2 regions of the Nonomuraea insulae genome follow, and region 1 is predicted to be linked to the other one. Evidence: predicted binding sites of a transcription regulator. Region 1 holds the regulator's gene; the other holds the start of a gene.
The links. The regulator HrcA, encoded in region 1, represses chaperone genes, less so after heat shock. The targets are predictions, from matches to a motif close to TTGGCACTCTCNNNNNGAGAGTGCCAA.
Positions count from the first base shown of each region.

Region 2: a site for HrcA is predicted at 4,896-4,922, ahead of groES (co-chaperone GroES). Genes of this name have one in related genera too.

Region 1 covers NZ_JBHSPA010000022.1:55,818-66,221, forward strand. Annotated here, with positions in the region: partial or broken gene ACFPZ3_RS16245 (LAGLIDADG family homing endonuclease) at 1-560, opposite strand, end outside; partial or broken gene ACFPZ3_RS16250 (PhoH family protein) at 546-1,172, opposite strand; gene ACFPZ3_RS16255 (histidine triad nucleotide-binding protein) at 1,683-2,027, opposite strand; gene ACFPZ3_RS16260 (SigE family RNA polymerase sigma factor) at 2,341-2,820, shown strand; gene ACFPZ3_RS16265 (hypothetical protein) at 2,817-3,464, shown strand; gene ACFPZ3_RS16270 (16S rRNA (uracil(1498)-N(3))-methyltransferase) at 3,507-4,232, opposite strand; gene dnaJ (molecular chaperone DnaJ) at 4,229-5,368, opposite strand; gene hrcA (heat-inducible transcriptional repressor HrcA) at 5,380-6,393, opposite strand; gene ACFPZ3_RS16285 (hypothetical protein) at 6,978-7,475, shown strand; gene ACFPZ3_RS16290 (DUF3097 domain-containing protein) at 7,493-8,299, shown strand; gene ACFPZ3_RS16295 (DUF4870 domain-containing protein) at 8,296-9,084, shown strand; gene hemW (radical SAM family heme chaperone HemW) at 9,081-10,301, opposite strand; gene ACFPZ3_RS16305 (styrene monooxygenase/indole monooxygenase family protein) at 10,396-10,404, shown strand, end outside.
Region 2 covers NZ_JBHSPA010000088.1:27,997-38,400, reverse strand. Annotated here, with positions in the region: gene ACFPZ3_RS54915 (helix-turn-helix transcriptional regulator) at 1-584, shown strand, start outside; gene ACFPZ3_RS54910 (DUF5319 domain-containing protein) at 624-1,001, shown strand; gene ACFPZ3_RS54905 (sigma-70 family RNA polymerase sigma factor) at 1,111-1,746, opposite strand; gene ACFPZ3_RS54900 (DUF7711 family protein) at 2,094-2,699, opposite strand; gene groL (chaperonin GroEL) at 2,803-4,422, opposite strand; gene groES (co-chaperone GroES) at 4,495-4,806, opposite strand; gene ACFPZ3_RS54885 (class I SAM-dependent methyltransferase) at 5,044-6,207, shown strand; gene ACFPZ3_RS54880 (hypothetical protein) at 6,404-8,116, shown strand; gene ACFPZ3_RS54875 (hypothetical protein) at 8,209-8,595, shown strand; gene tsaD (tRNA (adenosine(37)-N6)-threonylcarbamoyltransferase complex transferase subunit TsaD) at 8,576-9,607, opposite strand; gene rimI (ribosomal protein S18-alanine N-acetyltransferase) at 9,600-10,031, opposite strand; gene tsaB (tRNA (adenosine(37)-N6)-threonylcarbamoyltransferase complex dimerization subunit type 1 TsaB) at 10,043-10,404, opposite strand, start outside.

The DNA.
Region 1 (10,404 bases):
GCGATCGTCATACTGTCCCCGGGCTCTCTCACCCGGTTGAGCACGTAGTCCGGCCCGCCCTTCCACCTGGCCCGCACACCGGGGAGAGCTCGCTCGACCGCCCCGACGAGCTCGGGATCGCCGCTCGCGAAGCTCGGCGTCGTCGTGCCGGTGACACACCCGTCTCCCAGAAGCAGGCCGAGCGCGTACGGATCCATGGGGATCTCACGCTCGGGGAAACACACCGGTGCGCTCAGCATCGGCAGCTCCCACTTGCGGTAGTGGGCAGTCCGCAGGTCGCCGATCATCTCCTTGGTCTGCAGCACCCGCCACGGCTTGCCACGATTGCCGTCGTCACGGGTGCGCACAGTCCAAAGGTGGTCTTCCGAGGCGAGCACCGAAGCGCCATCCTGGCTGTAGAGCCGATAGATCTTCTGTTCGCCTTGCGGATAGACGCCAAGCACAGGAGTCGGCTCACCGTTCGACCCAATGACCAGGTCACCGACCTCCAACTCTCCAATGGAGCGCCACCCATCAGGAGTTAGCACACCAGTGCCCAACGGTTGCGAGCGACCGCGCATGTACGCGAGCGGGGCGACCTCGATCGTGCCCGCGGCCATGAGCTTCGGGATCGAGTCGGGGTCGACCATGTCGTGCAGCGCGTCGTAGAGCGGGCGCAGGTAGGGGTCGATCTTCTCGTAGAGGGTGCCGGGCAGGAAGCCGAGCCGTTCGCCTGCCTCGACCGCCGGGCGGGTCAGGATGATGCGGTTGACCCGCTTCTCCTGGAGCGCGCGCACGGCCTTGGCCATCGCGAGGTAGGTCTTGCCGGTGCCGGCCGGGCCGATGCCGAACACGACCGTGTGCTTGTCGATCGCGTCGACGTAGCGCTTCTGGTTGACGGTCTTGGGCCGGATGGTCCGGCCGCGTGAGGAGAGGATGTCGAGGGACAGCACCTCGGCGGGGCGGTCGGAGGTCATGCGGAGCATGGCGATGCTGCGCTCGACCGCGTCGGGGGTGAGCTCGCCGCCGCTGCGCAGGACCTCGACCAGCTCTTCGAAGAGGCGGACGACGGTGCCGCTCTCGTCGGGGCTGCCGGTGACGGTGATCTCGTTGCCACGCACGTGGATGTCGGCCTTGAAGGCACCCTCGATGACGCGTAGCAGCTCGTCTCGGGAGCCCAGGAGGCTGACCATCGGGTATTCGTCCGGTATCAGCACCTTCGCTTGAGTCCGCGAGGGAGGTGCTGTGCGTCGGGATTCGTGTAGTTCGGACATGGGCAGGCCAGCGGCCTGATGCCTCCCGGTCTCTTTCGGCGTTCTTCTTCGCCCATCGTATCCGGGAGCAGGCCGATTGCTCGCGCCAATATCACGCGCGTCCGACCAACCACGTCAGACGCCCATCTTCCGCCCCACACCGACCGCCGTCCGACCGGCGGTGTCCGGGGGCGCCGATGGGCTTTGCGTGGGGCGGGCTCGCTTGCCCGTGCCATCGGCCGGATGGCTCACATGTCGCCACGCGATCGGCCCGCTGTGCGTCGCCGCGTGGCCGGATGGCTTGCATGTCGCCACGCAGTCGGCCCACTTTGCGCCGTTGCGGTGGCCGGCCGTGTGCGGGGTTCAGAAGCGTCTCCCTGGAGGTCATCAGCCATGGTCGGCGGGTGGGGTGCCGTTGGCTGTGCCGTAAAGGATGGGCGTCTTTAAGGATCAGCCCGGCGGCCAGGTGAGCGGGCGGCCGCCGAGGACGTGGGCGTGGACGTGGAAGACCGTCTGGCCCGCGCCGGCGCCGGTGTTGAAGACGACCCGGTAGCCGCCGTCGGCCACGCCCTCCTGGACGGCGACCGCGTGCGCGGTCTTGAGCACGTCGTCGGCGAGCCCGTCGTCGGCCTCGGCGAGCGCCGCGGCGTCGGCGTGGTGTGCCTTGGGGATGACCAGGACGTGCGTGGGCGCCTGGGGGTTGATGTCGCGGAACGCCACCGTCCTGCCGGTTTCGTAAACGATCTCGGCGGGAATCTCCTTGGCGACGATCTTGCAGAAGAGGCAATCGCTCACCCGATCACCCTATCGAGCCGGGGCTGTTAGCAAGTCCGTTGCGAATCGGTAATCACCTGTGTCGTGCGTACGAAGATCCACACGGTTAGGGTGAGTGTGCGACACTTCAGCCAAAAAGAAGACGATTCAGGGTCGGGCGAGCGCCACCTGGCGAGGACACGACTGGGTAATGCACCCTAACGAACCGGGGACACCTCAAGAACCGGAAGAGCGTAAACCCTCTGGGAAGGCCGCGCGTCCCACTGATGTGACCACCGAAACCCTTCTGGCCGACAGGTCGTTGGGGGCGGTGCCGGTCGGGTGGGATGCCGACATGGCCGTGACCGCGCTGTACAGCGCGCATTTTCGGTCGTTGGTGCGTCTCGCCGTGTTGCTGGTGCGCGACATTGCAACAGCTGAGGAAGTCGTGCAGGATGCGTTCGTCGCCATCCATGGCGCTTGGCGCAGATTGCGTGACCCCGACAAAGCACTCGCCTACCTGCGTCAGTCTGTCGTCAACCGGTCCCGGTCCGTGCTGCGGCACCGCGCGGTCGTCGAGAAGTACGCCCCCAAGGGCATGCCGGACGCCCCGAGCGCCGAGAACGGCGCGATCGGCGAGCTGGAACGCTCCGCCGTCATCGAGGCGTTACGTGCCCTTCCCACCCGACAGAGAGAAGCACTGGTCCTCCGCTACTACGGTGATCTGTCCGAAGCTGAGATCGCCCACGCCATGGGCATCAGCAAGGGCGCGGTCAAGAGCCACACGGCACGTGGCATGGCCGCCTTGCGATCGGTCCTGGAGAAAATGTCATGACCCAGCCCCCCGACGAGTACGGCGATCTGCTGCGCCGTGCACTCCGCGCGGAGGCGGACGCGGTCGTGCCCTCGCCGGAAGGACTGGAGATCATCCGTGCCCGCATCGGACGGCGTGGCGGGCGCAATCTGTTCTGGTGGCGTGCGGGTGCGGCCGCCGCCAGCGCTGTGCTGGTGGCGGGGACGATCGTGATGGCCGTTCCCCAGTTGCGCTCGCAGATCATCGACCAGAAACCCGTGCAGATCGTGGACGACGAGAGCTCCAAGCTCCCGTCCAATTCCTCCACCACCCGCTCGCATCAGCCGCCGACCAAGGAGCCGGCCCCCATCCAGTCGCAGCCGGTCGTGATCCCCCCTGACACCTCGGCGCCCCCGACGCCGCGGCCGACGAAGAAGGCCGAGTCGACCAGCAGGCCGTCGTCGTCGCCTTCGGCAAGTCCCACGCCCACCGACTGCCCCTCGGCTCTCACCGACGAGATCGAGCCGCCACCGGACTGCCCGTCGTTCTCGCCCACGTCGACCGCGGAGGAGACGACCGTGCAGCCGTCGGCGTGTCCCCCCGAGGAGTGCCCGCCGCCCGACGACGTGACGGAGACGCCGGCAGAAGTGATCAGCCCCCTCCTGGACGCCCAGACCACGCCCTGACGGGCCGGCACCTCATGTGAAAGCGCCGCCGTCAAGCACCTCTCACCAGCGCCCCGTACGGCTGAGCAGCACCGCCGCGGCGGCCACCCCGGCCGTGGACGTACGCAGGATCGTCGCCCCCAGCAGCACCGGCACCGCCTTGGCCGCCCTGAACCCGGCCAGTTCCTGCTCAGAGACCCCGCCCTCCGGCCCCACGACCATCACGATGTCGCCGCCCACGGGCAGGGACACCCCGGACAGCGGCTCGGCCGCCTCCTCGTGCAGCACCAGCCCCAGCGCCGCCTCCGACAGCAGCCGTTCGACGTGCGCGGTGGAGGCCAGGTCGGCTACCTCGGGCAGGTGGAACCGGCGGGCCTGCTTGCCCGCCTCGCGGGCCGTGGAGCGCCACCGGCCCAGCGCCTTGGCGACCTTGTCGCCCTTCCATTGCGTGATGCTGCGTGAGGCCGCCCAGGGCACGATGACGTCCACGCCGGCCTCGGTCATCATCTCGACGGCCAGTTCGCCTCTGTCGCCCTTGGGCAGCCCCTGGACGACCACGAGCCGGGGCCTGGGCGCCTCGACGTCGTAGCGGCGCAGCACGTCTAGCGTGAGCGCGTCCTTCATTGTCTCGCGTACGACGCATTCGGCCACCGCGCCGGCTCCGTCGGTCAGGTCCACCCGCTCACCGGCACGCAGCCGGCGTACGGAGGCCGCGTGGCGCCCCTCGGGGCCGTCGAGCGTCAGTTCCGGGCCGTCGAGTTCCTCGGCCAGAAAGACAGGCGCGCTCAACGGCCGTTGAAGGCGTCACGCAGGCGGGAGAAAAAACCCTGCTGACCCGGTGCGAACTTGCCAGGCGGGCGCTCCTCACCCCGCTGCCTGGACAGTTCGCGGAGCAGGTCTTCCTGGGCTGTGTCGAGGCGGGTCGGGGTCTCGACGTTGACGTGGATCAGCAGGTCGCCCCTGCCGGACTCGTTGAGGCGCTGCACGCCGCGTCCGTACATGGTGATGACCTGGCCGGACTGCGTGCCCGGGCGGACGTCGACCTCTTCTGAGCCGTCGAGCGTCTCCACGGCGAGCACGGTGCCGAGGGCGGCGGCGGTCATCGGGAGCTGCACGGTGCAGTGCAGGTCGTCGCCGCGCCGTTCGAAGATCTCGTGGGGGCGTTCGACTATCTCCAGGAACAGGTCTCCCGGTGGACCGCCGCCTGGGCCGACCTCGCCCTCACCGGCGAGCTGGATGTGGGTGCCGTCCTCGACGCCTGCGGGGATGCGGACCTTGATCGTGCGGCGGGTGCGCACGCGGCCGTCGCCGGAGCACTCCTGGCAGGGGGTGCGGATGATCGAGCCGAAGCCGCCGCACTGCGGGCACGGCCGCGAGGTCATGACCTGGCCCAGGAAGGAGCGGGTGACCTGGGAGATCTCACCGCGTCCGTTGCACATGTCACAGGTGTCGGGGTGGGTGCCCGGCGCCGCGCCGGCCCCGTGGCACACCTCGCAGAGCACGGCCGTGTCGACGACCAGCTCGCGGGTGGTGCCGAACGCCGTCTCGCGCAGGTCGAGCTCGACCCGGATGGTGGCGTTGCGGCCCCTGCGGGCGCGTGAGCGCGGCCCCCGGGTGCCGCCGGCCGTGCCGAAGAAGGCGTCCATGATGTCGCTGAACGGGAAGCCCGCTCCGAATCCACCGGCGCCGGCGGCTGCTCCCGCGCCGCCGAAGGGGTCGCCACCCAGGTCGTACATCTGGCGCTTGTTCGGGTCGGACAGCACCTCGTAAGCCTGCGTGATCTCCTTGAACCGCTCCTGGGTCTCAGGATCGGGGTTCACGTCGGGATGCAGCTCACGGGCGAGGCGGCGATAAGCCTTCTTGATCTCGTCCTGACTCGCGTCACGGCGCACCCCGAGGGTGGCGTAGTAGTCGCTGTTTGCCACTTATCGACCTCTTATGATGCAGCCAGGATCTGGCTGACGTAGCGTGCCACCGCGCGTACGGCGCCCATCGTCACGGGATAGTCCATCCTGGTCGGCCCCAGCACACCGAGCCGGGCCAGTTGGTTGTCGCCAGAACCGTATCCGGTCGCGACGACGGATGTCCCCCGCAGGTAGGGGTTTTCCGAGCCGATGCGCACGGTGAGCGCGGACGGGGTGTCTGTGGAAGTCTCGCCGAGCAGCCGCATGAGGACCACCTGCTCTTCCAGCGCCTCCAGCACGTCGCGCAGGCCGACGGTGAAGTCGGCGCCGGCGAGGTTGGCCGCGCCGGCGAACACGATCTTCTCGTCGTGCCGCTCCACCAGCGTCTCGAGCAGCACGGACAGGATCGTGGCCACGACGGGCCGGTCTTCGAGGGGCAGCCGTTCCGGCAGGTCCGCGACCAGCTCCGGCACGTTGCCGAGGCCGCAGCCGTCGAGGCAGGCGTTGAGAACGGCGCGCAGGTGGGCGATGCGGGTGTCCTCGACCACTTCGGGCAGCTCGACCACGCGCTGCTCGACGCGGCCGGTGTTGGTGATCAGGACGAGCATGACCCGCCGGTCGTTCAGCGGGACGAGCTCGACGTGCCTGACCGTCGAACGCGTCAGCGTCGGGTATTGCACGACCGCCACCTGCCTGGTGAGCTGCGCGAGCAGCCGGACGGTGCGGGTGACGACGTCGTCGAGGTCGACCGCGCCGGCGAGGAACGTCTCGATCGCCCTGCGCTCGGCCGCCGACAGGGGTTTGACCTGCGAGAGCCGGTCGACGAACAGACGGTAGCCCTTGTCCGTCGGCACTCGGCCCGCGCTGGTGTGCGGCTGGGTGATGTAGCCATCCTCCTCGAGAGCGGCCATGTCGTTCCTGACCGTCGCCGGGGAGACCTTCAGGTTGTGACGCTCGGCGAGCGCCTTGGAGCCCACCGGTTCGTTGGTGGACACGTAGTCTTCGACAATGGCGCGGAGCACCGCCAGCTTCCGATCGTCGAGCACGTGCTCACCTCCTGCCTCTGTCCTTATCAGGAAACGCGGCGCCTAGCACTCTGTGTTCCCGAGTGCCAAGTGTACGGCTCTCGCCCACAAGGTGCGATAACACCGTGTCCCATCCTGCTTCTAGCTTCTTGGAAGCGACAGGCCTCACACTTGCCCACATGACCGACGATTCCCAGCCCCCGTCGTACGGCCCCCCGCCAGGGCAGGGGCCACACCACGGTCAGCCGCGACCTCCTCAGCCCCCGCCGCCCGGCTACGGCCCGCAACCCGGCTCACAGCCTGGCTACGGTCCACAACCCGGCTACGGTCCGCAGCCCGGCTCACAGCCCGGCTATGGTCCGCAACCTGGCTCACAACCTGGCTATGGCCCGCAACCTGGCTCACAGCCCGGTCAGGCGCCGCCGTACTGGCAACCGCCGTCCGGGCCGCAGCCGCAGTACGGGCAACCGCCGCAGCACGGCGAGCAAACCCAATTCGGCCCGCCACCTCAGTACGGACAATACGGCCAACAAGCCCAATTTCCGCCACGAATCGACTCCAAAGCCATAAAGCCCAGCCTGTGGTGGCTGGCCGCGGCCTGGGGCGTGTTCGTGGTGTGCGCGGTGGCCGGCGTGGTGTTGTTCGGCGGGGGCGTGCTGGGCAGTGTGGCGGCCATGGCGCCGACCAAGACGTTCGCGTCGGGCGAAAGCGTCACGGTGCCGGTCGACCCGGCCGCCAAGCCCGCCGTGTACATCGCCAGCGAGACCCAGGTCTCCTACGACTGCTCCATTACCGGCGGCGCCAAGCTGGCCAAGTCCGCGGGCACCCAGACGGTCACCGTGGGAGACGCCGTGTGGGAGCAGTTCCTGGTGATCAACGCCCCGGCCAAGGGCGACTACCAGCTCACCTGCGTCAACAAGGAGCAGGCCACCGTACGGTACGGCGTCGGCCGCGACGTGCTCTCCACCGTCGGCGGGATCACCAGCGGGACGGCCGCGCTGATCCTTCTCCCCGGCGCCGGGCTGCTCGCCGCGATCGCCGGCACCCTCGCGGTGCTGATCCGCCGCGGTGGCGCCCGTAAGCGCCTTGCGGTCAGCGGGTGATTTGCTACGGTCCCCGTGTGTACGAGGGCGATGTGCTGGCGGGAAATTGGCGGCGGCCGGGCAAGGGGAAGATCCCGAAAGTGCCCGCAGAACGGGAGCTCGTCGTGGAGGATGCCGACAGCGGCTTCTGCGGCGCGATAGTGGCCTGCGACAAGGAGGCCGTCACGCTGGAGGACCGGTTCGGCAGGCGCCGCCTGTTCCCCCTCGCGCCCGCCGCCTTCCTGCTGGACGGCAAACCCGTGACCCTGGTACGCCCCGCCGCCGCCCCCGCCGAGCCCAGGCGCAGCGCGTCGGGCTCGATCGCCGTGGAGGGGCTGCGCGCCAAGGTGGCCAAGCAGAGCCGGATCTACGTGGAGGGCGTGCACGACGCCGCCCTCGTGGAGAAGATCTGGGGCCATGACCTTCGGGTCGAAGGGGTTGTGGTCGAATACCTCGAAGGTGTGGACGACCTGCCCGCCATCGTGGCGGAGTTCGACCCCGAGCCGGGGCGCCGCCTGGGCGTGCTGGTGGACCACCTGGTGCCCGGCTCCAAGGAGAGCAGGATCGCCGCCCAGATCACCTCGCCGCATGTGCTGGTGGTGGGCCATCCGTACATCGACATCTGGCAGGCGGTGAAGCCTTCGGTGGTGCGCATCCCCGCCTGGCCGGACGTGCCGCGCGGGGTGCCGTGGAAGGAGGGCGTGATCGCCGCCCTGGGCTGGCGCATCGAGCCCGCGGCGGCGTGGCGGCGGATTCTCGGCGCCGTCTCGACGTACACGGACCTGGAGCCGGAGCTGCTCGGCCGGGTCGAGGAACTGATCGACTTCGTTACGGAGGCATCATGAGCCAGGACCCGCCCCAGCCGGCGCCCGACGACGACGCCACGCGCAGAGTCTCCCCCAGCGACATCCCACCGCACCAGGGCTCCGGCCCGCAGCAGCCTGGATACGGGCAGCAGCCCGGCTCGCAGCCCGGCTATGGCCAGCAACCCGGCTCACAGCCCGGGTACGGCCAACAGCCCGGATACGGCCAGCAACCCGGATATCCCCAGCAACCCGGCTCACAGCCCGGTTATGGCCAGCAGCCCGGGTCGCAGGCCGGCTACGGCCAGCCCGGCTACGGTCAGCCTGGATACGGCCAGCAGGCCCCCTACGGCCAGCAGCCCGGGTCCGTGCCGACCTACGGGCAGCCACCGCCCGGATACGGCCAACCCGGCTACGGTCAGCCCGGATACGGCCAGCAGCCCCCCGGCTACGGTTACCCTCCGGGCCCGAGCGAGCCGTACATCCCCGGCAGGTTCGGCCCCCGCCCCGGCAGCGACGACACCACCATGGCGATGCTCTCCCACCTGCTCGGCCTGCTGGTCTCCTGGATCGGTCCCCTCATCATCTACCTGATGAAGAAGGACGAGTCCCCTTATGTCAGGGACCAGGCGGCGGAAGCGCTCAACTTCCAGATCACGATGTTCATCGGCTACCTCATCGGCGGCATCCTGACGGTGGTCTTCATCGGCATCCTCGTGCTGCCGGTCGTCTGGATCCTGTCCCTGATCTTCCACATCCAGGCCGCGATCGCCACCAACAAGGGCGACAGGTACCGCTACCCGTTCGCCATCCGCATGATCACCTAGACGAGGAGATCCCTGACGAGGGCGTCGGCCAGCAGGCGCCCCTGGAGGGTGAGCACCATCTGCCCCGCCCTGAACGGCCCGGGCTCCAGCAGCCCGCGCGCCAGGGCGCTCGCCACGGCGGTGCGGGCGGCGGGCGCCACCTCGGCCAGCGGGTAGCCGGAGATCAGCCGCAGCTCCAGCATGAGCCGCTCGGCCTCGCGATCCTCCTGGCCGAGCACCTCGCGGGCGTGCGCGGGCGAGACGCCGCCGGCCAGGCGCTGGGCGTAGGCGGCGGGGTGTTTGACGTTCCACCAGCGGGTGCCGCCGACGTGGCTGTGCGCGCCGGGCCCGGCCGCCCACCAGTCGCCGCCGGTCCAGTAGAGCAGGTTGTGCCGGCAGCGGGCCTCCTCGGTGAGGGCCCAGTTGGACACCTCGTACCAGTGGAACCCGGCCTCGGCCAGCAGTTCGTCGGCGATCAGGTAGCGGTCGGCGGCCACGTCGTCGTCGGGCATGGGCAGCTCGCCGCGCCGGATCCGCACCGCGAGCCGGGTGCCCGCCTCGACGATCAGCGAGTACGCCGACACGTGGTCGGGCCCGGCCTCGATCGCCGCGGTCAGCGAGGCCCGCCAGTCGTCGTCGCTCTCGCCCGGCGTGCTGTAGATCAGGTCCAGGTTGACGTGCTCGAACCCGGCCTGTTTCGCCTCGTTTACGGCCTGCGCCGCCCGGCCGGGCGTGTGCCGCCGGTCGAGCACCTGGAGCACGTGCTCACGGGCGCTCTGCATGCCGAAGCTGATCCGGTTGAACCCGCCGTGGCGCAGTTTCTCCAGGTAGGACGGGTCCACGGACTCGGGGTTGGCCTCCGTGGTGACCTCGGCGCCCGGCCGCAGCCCGAACTCGGAGTCGATCGCGGCCAGGATCCTGGCCAGGTCCTCCGGGGGCAGCAGGGTGGGCGTGCCGCCGCCGAAGAACACCGTCTCCACCGGCAGGTCGGCGCTGCCCAGGACGCGGCGCGCGAGGCGTACCTCCTCCACCACTGTGTCGGCGTAGTCGCGGTGCGAGGCGCCCGGGCCCAGCTCGGCGGCGGTGTAGGTGTTGAAGTCGCAGTAGCCGCAGCGCGTCACGCAGAACGGCACGTGCACGTAGAAGCCGAACGGGCGCTCGCCGAGGCCCCTCAGGGCGCTGTCGGGCAGCTCGCCCGAGGTGGGCGCGGGATCGCCGTCAGGCAGGGTGGATGGCACCTCTCCAGTTTGCCGCCCTCTCAAGGGTGCTCCAATCCAAATGCAAACCCCGGGGCGTCCACTGGAGACATTCCGGCAAAAGGGGGAAATCGCCATGGCAGGC
Region 2 (10,404 bases), on a different contig from region 1:
ATTCGCCGCCTTTGACATTACTCACCGCAGTTCCCGACGAGCGCACCATAACCGACTTTGCTCGGAAATTTGCGGATCCATGGATTGACGCGCAACAACGAAAACTTCTCACGGTTCGCGCGATCATTCCCGTCTCCTCCCTCGTCCTGCCCGGCGTACGCGACCAGCTGACCCGCCTCGTCGAAACCGGCGGCCAGATACGCACGCTGGACCGCCTGCCGAGCTGGTTCATGACCGCCGGCCCCGAGGTCGCCGGCCTGCCCGCGCACTGGGGCGGCAACCTGCCCGACCACGCCTACAACTTCTATCTCGTACGCACCTCGGTCGTCGTCGGCATGCTGCGCTCGCTCTTCGAGGAGTTGTGGGGCCGCGCCCTGCCCCTCCCCTGGGGCCGCAGGGGCGACGGCATGGTCCAGGTGCTGCGCCTGGCCGCGCAGGGCATGTGCGACGACTCGATAGCCCGCCAGCTCGGGATCTCGGTCCGTACGGTCCGCGCTCGATTCGCCGACGCCATGACCGAGTTGGGCGCTCAATCCCGCTTTCACGCAGGTGTCGAGGCTGCCAGACGTGGATGGCTGAGGTAATCCCCACCGCGCGGGCCGCTTCGGTCATATGGTGGGAAGGTGCTGGAAGACGTCCCCCGCGATCCGTTCGCGGACGACCCGAACGACCCTTCCTCGGCGATGGGCGCGCTCGACGACGCCGAGCCCCTCACCGCGGCCGAGCGTGACGAGGCCATCACCGACCTCGCCGACGTCGAGGTCTTCCGCTCCCTGCTGGAACCGCAGGGGGTGCTGGGGCTCGTGCTCGACTGCCCGGAATGCGGCGAGCAGCACTTCTTCGACTGGGAGCTGCTGCGCGGCAACCTGAAACAGATGATCGAGAAAGGCCAGCCCCAGGTGCACGAGCCGGCCTTTCACCCTGACCCTGCCGACTACGTCAGCTGGGACTACGCCAGAGGCTATGTCGACGGTGTCATCGACACGGAGGAACGCCGCTGATCGACATCATCGAGCAGCACGGCCAGCAACCGCGCTGCCGGATCGCCTGAGTCAGGCCTCTCTCCACGACCGAGCGCATCGAGCAGCGCGTCGGTCTCTTCTTCAGGCGTCAAGCCGACTCCAGCTCGGCCATCTGCCGCAACCTCGCAAGCGCCCGATGCTGGGCGACGCGAACCGCACCCGGTGACATACCGAGTACATTACCGGTCTCCTCGGCCGACAGCCCCGACACCACCCGCAACAACAGCAACTCGCGCTGATTGTCGGGCAGCCTGGCCAGCAGTCGCCGAGCGTGCTCCACCTCGATGTAGCGGACCACCGTCTCCTCGGGCCCTGGCCGCTCATCCGGCCCGTCGGGCAGATCCTGGGTCGGCACGGCCGACCGCACTGAACTTCGTAGCGCATCAGCCACCTTGTGCGAGGCGATCCCGAACACGAAGGACGCGAATGGGCGCCCCATGTCCCGGTATCGCGGCAGCGCGGACAACACCGCGATGCACACCTCCTGGGCTACGTCATCGGCAATGTGATATTGCCCTGAAACCCTGCCCAGCCTGGCGCGGCAATACCGCACCACCATCGGACGCAACTCACCGAGCAGAGATTCGATCGCACTGCGATCTCCCTGCACGGCGAGGCTCGTCAGTTCCCTAAGGTCGGAGTCATCCGTCCGTGCCGGAAGTCTCGACGCGAGCCTTACCCCAATTTTGGCGTCGGCGACGCTTCCCTCGCTCACGTTAGGCATGATGCCCGCACTGATCCGGCCTGTCGTCATAGCGAACGGCTACGGATTGGTCACATTGAAGCGACGATAACGAGCAGTAATCAACCGAGCACACTAAGCCCTAATATTGACATAATGTTTCATCCGATAACCCGGTATGCACGACATTTGCCAGAATCAGACGCTTATCGCACTGTTCCGGTTTACTCCAACAATCCACTTTTCCCCCCACTTCCCCCCATCTCGTCCAGAACCCCCAAGATCCAAACGGGACCAGATCGTTGCGGACGGACCACTTTTTGTCATCATTCATCGGATGATCAGAGACCCACAAGAACTCGAACGATCGAAAACCGGTCTGCCGAAAATCAATCGTTCGTGCGTTCGTCGCGCGCGTCCAGCAGATCCAGATACCCCTGCACGGCCTCCCAGAGGTGATGCTCCGGATATCGCGCCGGCCCCCGATGCTCCCGCCGCCACCGCCGATCCCAGTACGCCTCGTGCACGGCCCGCAGGTGCTCCAGAGCCGTCCCCAGATCCCCCTCGACCTGAGCCACCGCGGGCTCCCCGCCACCGGCGGCCCGGCGCGCCACCTCGAACCGCCGCTCCCGCAGCGCCTCCAGGACCCCCTTCTCGACCCCCTCAAGCGACCAGAACCGCACGGGCTCCCGGATGCGGTGGTTGGCCACCGGATCCCGATGAGAGCGCCACCAGTACGCGATCCCGCCCTTGCCCAGGCGCAGGAAGTCGACCAGCCACGTGGTCCCCGGCGGCTGTGTCTCCCAGGCCACCTCCTCAGGAGGCAGGTTCAGCACGAGCACGACCTCTAGGACCTCGACGGTGTCGGGCCCGTCCAACAGGTCGCCGAACACGTACGCCTCCCGCAGGAACGGCTCGTCCGCCGGTATGCGCTTGGTCCGCTCGCACTCCTCCGCCAGCATCCGCAACCGCTCCACCGCCCGCCGATACCGCATCCCGCCCCCTCACACCCGGTCCGCGACCAGCGTACGGCCGCGAAAACGCATACGGCCCGCACCCCCGGACAGGGTGCGGGCCGTAAACAGGCGGAGAGCGCGGTCAGTGGCCGTGGCCGTGACCGTGACCCTGGCCGGCGGCCTGGGCCTCCTCCTCGGGCTTGTCCACCACGAGCACCTCGGTGGTGAGCAGCATGCCCGCGATCGAAGCCGCGTTCTGCACGGCCGAGCGCGTGACCTTCACCGGGTCGATGACACCCTGGTCGAGCAGGTTGACGTATTCGCCGGTGGCGGCGTTGAGGCCGTGGCCGGCCTTCAGCTCGGCGATCTTGTGCGTCACCACGTAACCTTCGAGGCCGGCGTTCTCGGCGATCCACCGGGCCGGCTCGACCAGCGCACGACGCACGATGGCGACGCCCGTGGCCTCGTCGCCCGACAGACCGAGGTCGTCGAGCTCCTTGGAGATGTGGATGAGCGCGGAGCCACCGCCGGAGACGATGCCCTCCTCGATCGCGGCGCGGGTCGCGGAGATCGCGTCCTCGAGGCGGTGCTTCTTCTCCTTCAGCTCCACCTCGGTGGCGGCGCCGACACGCAGCACGCACACACCGCCGGCGAGCTTGGCCAGACGCTCCTGCAGCTTCTCGCGGTCCCAGTCGGAGTCGGACTGCTCGATGGCAATCTTGATCTCCTTGACGCGGTCCTCGATGGCCTGCGCGTCACCGGCGCCGTCGACGATGGTCGTGGCGTCCTTGGTGACGACGACGCGGCGGGCCGTGCCGAGCACCTCGAGGCCGACGTGCTCCAGCTTGAGGCCGACCTCTTCGCTGACGACCTGGCCACCGGTGAGGGTGGCGATGTCCTGCAGCATGGCCTTGCGGCGGTCGCCGAAGCCCGGGGCCTTGACGGCCACGGAGGTGAAGGTGCCGCGGATCTTGTTGGTGACCAGGACGGCCAGGGCTTCGCCCTCGACGTCCTCGGCGACCACGAGCAGCGGCTTCTTCGTCTGGGCGATCTGCTCCAGCAGCGGCAGGAAGTCCGCGATGGAGGCGATCTTGCCCTGGGTGAGCAGGATGTAGGCGTCCTCGAGGACGGACTCCATCCGCTCGGGGTCGGTCACCATGTAGGCCGACAGGTAACCCTTGTCGAACTGCATGCCCTCGGTGAACTCGAGCTCCATGCCCATGGCGTTGGACTCTTCGACGGTGAGCACACCGTCCTTGCCCACCTTGTCGAACGCCTCGGCGATCAGGTCGCCGATCTGCGCGTCCTGAGCGGAGATCGTCGCGACATTGGCGATCTCCTTCTTGTCCTCGACCGGCCGGGCGCTGGCGAGCAGCTTGTCGCTGATCTCCTTGGCGGCCTTGTCGATGCCGCGCTTGAGCGACAGCGGCGAGGCGCCGGCCGCCACGTTGCGCAGGCCCTCGCGGACCATGGCCTGGGCCAGGACGGTCGCGGTGGTGGTGCCGTCGCCCGCGATGTCGTTGGTCTTGGTGGCTACTTCCTTGGCGAGCTGGGCGCCGAGGTTCTCGTAGCGCTCCTCCAGCTCGATCTCACGAGCGATGGTGACACCATCGTTCGTGATCGTCGGCGCACCGAACTTCTTGTCGATGACGACGTTGCGGCCACGCGGGCCGAGGGTTACCTTGACGGCGTCCGCGAGGGCGTTCACACCGCGCTCGAGCGCGCGGCGGGCGTCCTCGTTGAACTCCAGGATCTTCGCCATTGCTGAAAGTCCTCTCCTAGCGTCGAAAGCCCCGGCCGCCCTGAAGAGCGCCCGGGGCTCGACACATCCGGCCTACTTCTCGATGATCGCGAGAACGTCGCGGGCGGAGAGCACGAGGTACTCCTCGCCGCCGTACTTGACCTCGGTGCCGCCGTACTTGCTGTAGAGGACGATGTCGCCCTCAGAGACGTCGAGCGGAATCCGCTTGTCGCCGTCCTCATCCCAGTTGCCCGGGCCCACCGCGAGGACCTTGCCCTCTTGCGGCTTCTCCTTGGCTGTGTCTGGGATGACCAGGCCAGAAGCGGTGGTCTGCTCTGCCTCAAGCGGCTGAACCACAATGCGGTCGCCGAGCGGCTTAACGGGAACCTTGGTGGCGGTCGTCACGATCGGACCTCCCCTTCAGATTTGTTTGATCTAGAAGAGGCGACCAGCTGGGCCTGCCGTCGCGGGTGTCAGACCTGCCTCGTCGCACGTTGGCACTCTCAAGGGGAGAGTGCCAACAGGAAACATATGCAAGAGGGGCTTGACAGTCAACACGAACGCGTCTGCTGAGAGCGATAAGAGCCAAACGTTCATGCTCGCGGCGCCCGCTGACGTCAAGGGCCGCTAACGTCAGAGTACGTGGACCTTGACGCCTTCACCGACTTGCTGACCCCGCGCGGCGGGCGGGCTCTCGCGGAGGCCGGAGAGCTGACGGGCGCGGATCCGGTCGCCGCCGCGACCACGCTGCGCAAGACCTACGACGCCGCCCTCACCTCCGCCGCACTCACCCAGGCGGCGCTCAGGGAGCGGGCCAGGGCGAAGTTCGGGCAGGACGCCGGGGTGATGTACTTCACTCCGCACGGCCTGGAGCAGTCCACCAGGACGGAGGTCGCCGAGCACCGCGCCCGCCGCCTGCTCAGCCTCTACGACGGCACCCCCCACGTCATGGACGCCTGCTGCGGCATCGGCGGCGACCTCCTCGCCCTGGCCCGCGCGGGCTGCGCCGTGACCGCAGTGGACACCGACCCGCTGACCGTCGCCGTGGCCAGGGCCAACGCCGAGGCGCTCGGCTTGGGCGACCGGGTGACGGTGAACGCCGGGGACGCTGCGGAGGTGAAGCCGGAGGCGTACGACGTGTTGTTCGCCGACCCGGCGCGGCGGACGGGCAGGGGCAGGACCTTCGACCCCATGGCCTACTCCCCGCCCTGGCCGGTGGTGCTCGGCCTGCTCTCCCGGGCGGGGCTGGCGTGTCTCAAGGTCGCCCCCGGCCTCCCTTACGAGTTCATCCCGGAGGGCGCGGAGGCCGAGTGGGTCTCGTACAAGGGGGAGGTCAAGGAGGCCACCCTCTGGAGCGGCCAGAACGGAGACAGGCGGGCCACCCTGCTGCCCGGCGGCCACACCCTGACGGCCACCGGCGTCCAGGCCCCGGTCGGCCCCGCAGGCCGCTACCTCTACGAGCCCGACGGCGCCGCCATCCGCGCCCACCTCGTCGGCGAGGTGGCCGAACTGGTGGGCGGCAGGCTGCTCGACCCGATGATCGCCTACATCACCGCGGACGAGGCGACGGACACCCCATGGGCCGCCAGATACGAAATAGAGGACATTCTCCCTTTCTCTCTGAAAAGGCTCCGCGCCATACTCCGTGAGCGACAAATCGGCAATGTCACTATCAAAAAGCGCGCCTCCGCCATCGACATCGAACGCCTCCGCGCCGACCTCCGGCTCAGCGGCCCCAATAAAGCGGTCATCGTCCTGACCAGAATTCTCGACAAACCATCGGTTCTCCTCTGCAAGCCCCTCTGACCTGCCGGAACCGCCCATCCAAGCGTTAACGTCGATCTTTCACTTCACCCCTGACGGACCTTGATCGAAAGGCTAAGGTGGGCGGGCGGGAGTTTCTCCCCCTAATGCGGCTGACCGCGTTCTCGCTCTTCACGTCATTGAACCGGACCTACCCCACCGCTGCGCGGCAGACCGTCGGCGAGCGAAGGAGCTTTCGGTGGATCATTCCAACCACACCACCCTGCTTCAGACGGCCGTATCCGAAGCCGTCCCCAAGCGGATGCGCGATCTGCTCGCACGCGCCGCCCAGGACCACGTCTACGAGCAACGCACCCAGGGCGCCGTGCTCGACGAGATCCGCCAGCGGCTCGAAGGCATGGAGTGGCTGCTGCGCGAGGTGCGCGAGCGCGAGCTCGGCGGCCTCAGCGGCACCCTGGAGGCGGTGAACGGGCGGCTCGACGAGATCTCCGCCAAGCCGCCGATGTGGGCGGAGGGCCTCGCGCAACACGTGGAGGCCGTACGCGACCACGTGGACGCCGTCGGCGAGAAGGTGGGCGAGGTCGACACCCGCGTGGCCCCGGTCGCCGAGCTGCCGAGCCTGTGGGCCGACCTGGGCACCGTCGGCGAGAGCGTGGACGAGGCGCTGACCCGGCTGCAGTCGGTGCTCGACACCACCGACGGCATCACCAAGGGCATGTCCGAGTTCGCGACCAAGCTGGCCGGGCTCAACTCCAGCATGGAGGCCGCCGCCAGCCGCTTCACCCGGCTCGACAAGTCGATGGTCGAGCTGACCACCCGGGTCGACGAGAGCGACGAGCGCCTGGGCGCCCGGCTCGACGAGACCGACGAGCGCCTGAGCGCCCGCCTGGGCGAGACGGACCAGCGCCTGAGCACCCGGCTCGACGAGACCGACCAGCGCCTCGCCACGGCCCTCCTGGAGGCGGACGAGCGCCTCGTCGGCCGGCTCAAGGAGGCCGACGAACAGCTCACCACCCGCCTGTCCGACGTCGAGCAGCGCCTCACCACCAGGCTCGACGAGACCGACCAGCACCTCGCCGTGCAACTCGGCGAGAGCGAGCAGCGCCTGACGGCCCGGCTCAGCGGCGTGGACTCCCGGCTCGAACGGGCCGAGGGCAGGCTCGCGGGCCTGGACACCAGGCTGACCGGGTTCGACAGCCGCCTGGAGTCCGCTGACGAGTGCCTGGCCGACATCGACACCAGGCTCGACGGGCTCGACGGCAGGATGAGCGGCGTGGACAAGCGGATGGTGTCCATGGACGGCCATCTCGGCGCGGTCGACAAGCGGCTGGGCACCCTCGACGGGCACCTGGGCCGCCACGACGACCGGTTCGACGCGCTCGACGTACGCGTGGACGCCCGCTCCGCCTCACTCGACGAGCGCATCAGCGAGAGCGCCACCCGCAACGAGGGCCGCTTCAACAAGCTCGACAACCAGATGGACGCCATCGACGAGCGGCTGGGCGAGGCCGAGGAGCACATGAGCAGCCGCTTCGACACCGTCGACGGCCACTTCGGCGGGCTCGACACCCGCTTCCACGGCCTCGACACCCACCTCAACGGCCTGGCCACCCGCGCCGAGCAGACAGGCGAGCACCTGGAGTCTGTGGACGACCGCATCGAGGCCGTCAACCAGCGCGTGAGCCAGCTCCCCGCCGCCCTGGCCATCCCGGAGCGGGTCGGCGAGCTGATCCAGGCGCACTCGGGCGAGCAGGCCGAGCGCCTGACCGCCGCCACCGACGCGCTCACGGAGCTCGTCAGGTCCCGTCCCGACCACGACGAGCTGACCGGCACGGTGTCCGGCATCGTCCAGCCCGCGACCGACGACCTGACCAAGCGCCTGGGCGCGCTGGAGGAGACCATGCTGGCCCTGGCCGAGGCCCTGCTCCGCCCCACCAGGTCCAAGGACTGACCGCGAGGGTTGTGGCGCGGATCACAACCCTCGCCGTCACGTTCCGGGGGTCACGACCGTCCGTTGCTCAGAGGTGAAAGGAGAGCGGACGGATGTTCGTAAAGATCACCATGGTCGTGGCGGCGGGAATGATGCTCGTCGCCGGCGTGTGGATGCGGATCGACCCGGCGGGCTTCGCCGAATGGGCCGGCTTCCCGAACCACACGCATTTCCTGCACGATGCCGGTGTCTTCCAGATCGCCTTCGGGCTGATGATGTTGTGCGCGTTGTGGTGGCGCGACGTGATCGCGGTCCTGCTGGCCGGATTCGTGTTCGCCAACAGTTTCCACTCCGTCAACCACATCCTGGACCGGCCCCTGGGCGGCAGCGACTCCGCCTGGTGGCAGATCGGGCTGTTCTCGCTGCTCGCGGCCGCCGCGCTGGCGCTGCGCCTGCGCGCCGTCCGCGGGCGCGCGGAGCTCAGACGTGCACGGTCGTGATCGGCAGCGAGGAGTCCGCCGGGATCTCCAGGGTGGAGGGCGTGATGCCGGCCGCCACCAGGTCGGAGCCCAGGGCAGCGACCATGGCGCCGTTGTCGGTGCACAACCCGGGACGGGGCACCCGCAGCCGTACGCCGGCCGCCTCGCACCGCTCCAGGGCCAGCGCCCGCAGCCGCGAGTTGGCCGCCACCCCGCCGCCGATCAGCAGGTCGTGCACGTCGTATTTCCGGCACGCCTGCAGCGCCTTGCGGGTCAGCACGTCGACCACGGCCTCCTGGAACGAGGCGGCCACGTCGGGCACGTGGATGGACTGCCCGGAGGCCTCGCGGGCCTCGACCCAGCGCGCCACGGCCGTCTTGAGCCCGGAGAAGGAGAAGTCGAGCGTGCCGTCGTCGGCCTTGCCGCGCGGGAACGCGATCGCCGTCCCCGAGCCGTCACGGGCGGCCTTGTCGATGTACGGGCCGCCGGGGAAGGGCAGGCCCAGCACCCGGGCGACCTTGTCGAACGCCTCGCCGGCCGCGTCGTCGACGGTGGAGCCGAGCGAGATCACGTCCGCGGCCACGTCGGGCACGAGCAGCAGTGACGAGTGCCCGCCCGAGACCAGCATGGCGATGCACGGCTTGGGCAGCGGCCCGTGTTCGAGCTGGTCGACCGCGACGTGGGCGGCCAGGTGGTTGACGCCGTAGAGGGGCACGCCGAGGCCGAGCGCGTAGGACTTGGCCGCGGCCACGCCCACCAGCAACGCCCCGGCCAGCCCTGGACCGGCCGTCACGGCGATGGCGTCGATGTCGGCGAACGTGAGCCCGGCCTCGGCCAGGGCGGCCTCCACGGTCGGCGTCATGGCCTCCAGGTGGGCGCGCGAGGCGACCTCGGGCACCACGCCGCCGTATCTGGCGTGCTCGTCCATGCTGGAGGCGATCGTGTTGGCCAGCAACGTGTGGCCCCTGACGATGCCGATGCCGGTCTCGTCACAGGACGTCTCGATGCCCAGGACCAGGGGTGCGTCAGTCACCAAGCTTCCTTCTCATCATGATCGCGTCGGTGCCGTCGTCGTAGTAGCGGCGGCGGGTGCCGATGTCCTCGAACCCGAAATGCCGGTAGACCGCCTGCGCGCGCGGATTGTCGGCGCGTACTTCCAGGAAGATCTCCCGCGCGCCCCTGCGCTGGGCCTCGGCGAGCAGCTCGGTCAGCATGGCGCTGCCGATGCCCGAGCCCTGGTGTTTCTCCAGCACCGCGATGGTCTGCACGTCGGCCTGGTCGGCGGCGGCGGCGAGCCCCGCGTACGCCACGATCTCGTCCTCCACGACGGCCACCACGTAGTGGCGCGTGCGGGGCATGTCGGCCAGCTCGCCGCGCATCATGCCCTCGCTCCAGGCGTCGAGCGGGAACGTGGCCTGCTCGATCGCCATGACCGCCGGCAGATCCGCGGCGGTCATCTGCCTGAGCTTCACGCCGTCACCCTCTTGGGCGCGCCCGGCACCACGGCGTCGGGTCTGCGCAGGTAGATCGGGCGGGGCGGGTCGAGCGGAATGCCGCGCGCCAGCCGTTCGGCGGCCAGCGCGGCCAGGGCGCCCGCGTAGGGGTAGGGCGGCGCGTCACCACCGTCGCCCAGGAGGTCGGGGTAGAGCTGGGCGCCCGCGCCCACGACCGGCAGCCCCTCGACCGGCACGTCGGCGGGCCGGTCCACGAAAGGCCCGTCGAGCCGGGTGCGCAGGTCGGAGTAGCGCGCCCAGAACACCTCCTTGCGCCGCGCGTCGGTGGCCACGAGGAAGGGCTCGGTGAGCCCGCTGCCGTAGGCGACGGCGTCGA